DNA from 2 places in the Nocardia sp. NPDC049190 genome. Region 2 is predicted to be linked to the other one. Evidence: riboswitches for the same ligand, from Rfam matches in the RefSeq annotation. Region 2 holds a riboswitch; the other holds the start of a gene.
The links. Region 2 has a riboswitch for thiamine pyrophosphate ahead of thiC (phosphomethylpyrimidine synthase ThiC). Riboswitches for the same ligand answer to the same signal wherever they lie in the genome.

Region 1: another riboswitch for thiamine pyrophosphate. It lies ahead of AB0B25_RS29375 (cytosine permease); the one in region 2 lies ahead of thiC (phosphomethylpyrimidine synthase ThiC).

The regions. Positions count from the first base shown of each region.
Region 1 covers NZ_JBEZDE010000056.1:21,414-23,888, forward strand. The annotation lists gene AB0B25_RS29370 (DUF72 domain-containing protein) at 1-65, opposite strand, end outside; gene AB0B25_RS29375 (cytosine permease) at 86-1,453, opposite strand; TPP riboswitch at 1,464-1,553, opposite strand; gene AB0B25_RS29380 (hypothetical protein) at 2,175-2,475, opposite strand, start outside.
Region 2 covers NZ_JBEZDE010000011.1:3,782-6,256, reverse strand. The annotation lists gene fahA (fumarylacetoacetase) at 1-1,156, shown strand, start outside; TPP riboswitch at 1,275-1,394, shown strand; gene thiC (phosphomethylpyrimidine synthase ThiC) at 1,387-2,475, shown strand, end outside.

The DNA.
Region 1 (2,475 bases), on a different contig from region 2:
GGATAAAACGTCCCTCGCCACGGCGGGTACACCCACCCCGACGTGCCGACTCGGATCTGCCCCATCTCTCCATCGTGACAAACCGCTATGCCGGTTTGCGCAGCGTCGTGACCCGCCCGACCAGCCACGCCACCAGGACCGCCGCGCCGAACGACAGCAGCGATGCGCTCATCCACGCCTGCTTGGTGAAATGCACGATCCCCTGCACCCGTATCCAGAAATCGGTCCACTGCCCCGCGTCACCGGGGTTGACCAGCTGGTACACCGTGAGTCCCACCAGCCAGGCCACGATCATTCCCCAGCGGGAGGGGGCATCGTGCGCGGTGTTCCACACACCGTTCGCACGCAGGAAGAAATCGGCGACCAGCACACCGAGCAGTGGCACGAAGACCGACCCGATCAGGCCGAGGAAGCCGAAGTAGTCGGCCATGTCCAACCGCAGCGCAAGCAGTGTGATCAGGGTGCCGAGGCCGATCGACAAGGCGCGGCGGTCGACTCGCGGCGCCAGATTCTGGATCGAGACCGCCGTGGAATAGACGTTGGCGAAGGACTGGTCGGCTTCGCGCAGCACGAACACGAAGAAGAACAGTGCGCCCAGGCTCACCTGGAGGAATGGGGTGTACGGGCCGCTGTCCGCGGTCGTGAGCGCCAGGGCGAACAGTCCCAGGACATAGGCGATGATCTGGGTGACCGCGTAGGCCACACTGGCCGCGCCGAATGCCGAGCGGCTGCTGCGGGCGTGGCGGGTGTAGTCGGCGGCGACCGGCACCCAGGAGATGGAGACGGCGAGGGCGGCATCGGTGGCAATCCAGAACAGGTTCCAGTCGACCCCGAACGGGCCGTCGCCCCGCGGCCCGGGATCGGCCAGCAGGTCGGGTAGTCCGCTGCGGAGGAATTGCACGTAGAACCAGATCAACGCGATGACGACGCCGACCGTCACGAACCGGCGTAGCACTCGGACCGACCCGAGCGGCCAGATGGTCAGGACGGTGGTGAGCACTCCCGCGGCCACCACGTAGAGCCAGTGCGGCCCGCCGTGGAACAGCTCGGCGGCCGCATCGCCGATCACGATCAGTTCGAACGTCCCCCAGCCGATCAGCTGCGCGACGTTCAGCACGGTCGGCAGGTAGCTCAGCTTGGCGCCGAACAGACCACGCAGCAGCACCATCGCGGGCTTGCCGGTGCGCGCGCCGGGGACAGCCGCCGCACCGAGCATCAGCCCGCCCAGCACGGTCCCGATGATCGTCGCGAGGATGCCCGCCGCGATCGAGATCTGTGCTGTGCCCTGTGCGTTCGGCGCCAGCACCGTGTACGCGCCGGAAAACGCGAAGAGGCTGACGCCGAGGTTGGCCCAGAATGCGCTCTGATCCCAGAACGACAGCACTTTCGGTGCGGGCTGCTCGAGCGTGAGCGGGGCTTCGTGGCCGGCATTGTCCAGGGTCGATGATGCCATGACGGAAATGCTCCCTACGCCGGCATTACCCGGACAGGTTCATGCGGTCGGCGAAGCGTAGGGCACGCCCTCTCAGCCCGGCCGAGCCCGAGCTCCCGCGGTGGGTGATTCCGGCGAATAGTACACCCGCACCAGAGTTCGGCATGAGGGAAGACGAGGCCGACCTGCCCCTGTGGTCGCGGCACAGACCCGATGACGCGGGTGGTGCGCGAGTCGGTACGGCCGGGGACGGGCGTCTCGCACCGAGGATGAACTGCACCGGACGACCACTGCTCTGGCGGCCGCAGGCGGGAACCCGCCGCTCGCGGGGCGAGCCTTCCTATGGTTACCGTGCAGCACCCTTACGTCTGCACACCGGAGTTGCCGATCTGGAACAAACCCGGACCGACATGCCGATCCTGCGCTGCCCGATCACGCCGTCTACACCCCTGGACACTGCCGTAGCAGCGGGTGTCGGTGCCCGCTCCACCCGGATCTCGGTGGTCGCGGTCGGCGACCCGACCGAAAGCTGGTATCCGAAAGCCTATTTCGGGTGCGGCAGTCGCCGTAGCGTCGACAACCCGGCGGCGCGCCACCGCCTCGGCCCACTACCAGGACGGCGACGACGCGTGCTGACCTTCTCGGCGGTCGCTCCGATCGGCACGCACGACGTCGGGCGCGATCGCTTGTGCTGCTGGGAAGCCGGGTGGGGCCGCGCCGCTCGATCCGCCGCGATGGCGAACTATCCCATGAGGAACGAGCCCGCGAACCACGCCAGCACCACGAGGACCGCCCCGACCAGCGCGCCGGGAAACAGTGCCCGTCCCTGCTTGGCTGCCCTTCCGGACATCACCGCGCCGACAACGAATCCCGTGATTCCGCCGCCGACCATCACCCAGACACCCGCGCTGATGTCCACCCGACAGCCGGGTTTGGACTCGCACACACCACCCGCCATCAGGAACCAGGGCGCGAGCACCACGGACATCATGGCCAGCGTCGCGGGCAGGAACCACAGCAACGCACTCACGATCAGATCCGCG
Region 2 (2,475 bases):
CGCCGATTCCGTTTTCGGGCCGGACAACCTGCCCTATGGTGTGTTCGCGCCGCGCGGGCGAGGAGGTCGGGTGGGTGTCCGGATCGGCGATCACGTCATCGATCTCGCCGCGACACTCGAGGACGCGACCTTCGCCAGGCCCGGATTGGCAGTGTTCATGGCGCAGGGCCCCGAGCGATGGCGCGAGGTGCGTGATCGAGTCCGTGAGTTGGTCGACGGCGAGATCGACAGCGCCGCGGTGCATGCGCTGTCCGAGGTGGACCTCGGCCTGCCGGTACGCATCGGCGACTACGTGGACTTCTACGCGAGCATCGATCACGCGACGAACCTCGGCCGCTTGTTCCGGCCGGACGGCGAACCGCTGCTGCCGAACTGGCGACATCTGCCGGTCGGCTACCACGGCAGAGCGGGCACCGTGGTGGTCTCCGGCACCGAGGTGGTGCGTCCGCACGGGCAGCGCGGCACCGACTCGGGCACTCCGGATTTCGGCCCGTCGCGACGGCTGGACATCGAAGCTGAACTGGGGTTCCTGATCGGCGTCGGCTCCCCGCTCGGCAGGCCGGTCGACATCGACGAGTTCGGCGACCGGATATTCGGCGTCGCGCTGATCAACGACTGGTCGGCCCGGGATATCCAGGCGTGGGAATACCAGCCGCTCGGACCATTCCTCGGCAAGTCGTTCGCGACCTCGATCTCGGCCTGGGTGACACCGCTGGCGGCGCTGGAGGCCGCCCGGATCCCGCTGCCCGAGCAGTCGCCGGAGCCATTGCCCTATCTCCAGGGGACCGAGCGGTGGGGCCTCGATATCGATTTCACCGTCGCCTGGAACGGACAACCGGTCACATATCCGCCCTACGCCAGGATGTATTGGTCACCGGCGCAAATGCTGGCGCATCTCACCGCGAACGGCGCGGCCACCCGGACCGGCGACCTCTACGCCTCCGGCACCGTCTCCGGACCGAAGCCGGACCAGCGCGGCTCGTTCATCGAATTGTCCTGGGGCGGAACCGCACCGGTTCTGGTGAACGGCCAGCAGCGCACCTTCCTGGAGGACGGTGACGAGGTGACCATCACTGCCACCGCCCCCGGCCCGAACGCCGCGCGGATCGGACTCGGTGAGGTGAAAGGCCGCATCCAGCCGGCCCGGTCGCGGTGATTCCCTGATATCCGGACGCCGGACACTGTCGAGTGGCTGGGGCGCCGAATCCGCCGACGTGGACCGCGTCGAATCGCCGGGCACTCCGGGTGGACGGGTATGGTCGGTCGGGAAATTCACAAGCCAAACGGGGGCTCGCACCAGCGGGCTGAGAGGACGGCTAGCCGAACAGGCGCCAGGGCCGTCGACCGTATGAACCTGACCGGGTAATGCCGGCGTAGGGAGGAAAGATGGCAATCACCGCTGCGTCCGACGGTGCCTCCGCACCTGTCGACGGGGTCACCACCGGCCCCATCGAGGGCAGCAACAAGCACTACCTGGAGGTCGATGAACTGCGCATTCCGGTGCGCCGGATCACGCTGAGCAATGGCGAGCACTTCGACGTCTACGACACTTCGGGCCTGTACACCGACGGCACGGCGGAGATCGACCTCGAAGCCGGTCTGCCGAAGCTGCGCGACGCGTGGACCAGGCCCGAGCCCGGGTCCGCGCAAACACCCGCTGCCGCCGCCGAACTCACCGATGGCCCACGTACCCAGCTTGCCTGGGCGCGCCAGGGCATCGTCACACCGGAGATGCGCTTCATCGCCGCGCGCGAAGGGGTCTCGCCGGAGTTGGTGCGCGCCGAGGTGGCCGCGGGTCGGGCGGTGATCCCGGCCAACCACCGGCACCCCGAGCTCGAGCCGACCATCATCGGCAAGAAGTTCCTGGTCAAGATCAACGCCAATATCGGCAACTCGGCCGTCTCCTCCTCGATCGCCGAGGAGGTGGAGAAGATGGTGTGGGCCACCCGCTGGGGCGCCGACACCATCATGGACCTGTCCACCGGCAAGAACATCCACGAGACGCGCGAATGGATTCTGCGCAACTCGCCGGTTCCGGTCGGTACCGTACCGATCTATCAGGCGTTGGAGAAGGTCAACGGCGACCCGACCGCGCTCACCTGGGAGATCTACCGCGACACTGTGCTCGAGCAGTGTGAGCAGGGCGTCGATTACATGACCGTGCACGCGGGCGTGCTGCTGCGCTATGTGCCGCTGACCGCCAAGCGGGTCACCGGCATCGTCTCGCGCGGCGGGTCGATCATGGCGGCGTGGTGTCTGGCCCACCATCAGGAATCGTTCCTGTACACGCACTTCGAGGAGCTCTGCGAGATTCTCGCGCGCTACGACGTCACGTTCTCGCTCGGCGACGGCCTGCGCCCGGGCTCCATCGCCGACGCCAACGACGAGGCGCAGTTCGCCGAGTTGCGCACCCTCGGCGAACTGACGACGATCGCGAAGTCGCATGGCGTGCAGGTGATGATCGAGGGACCCGGG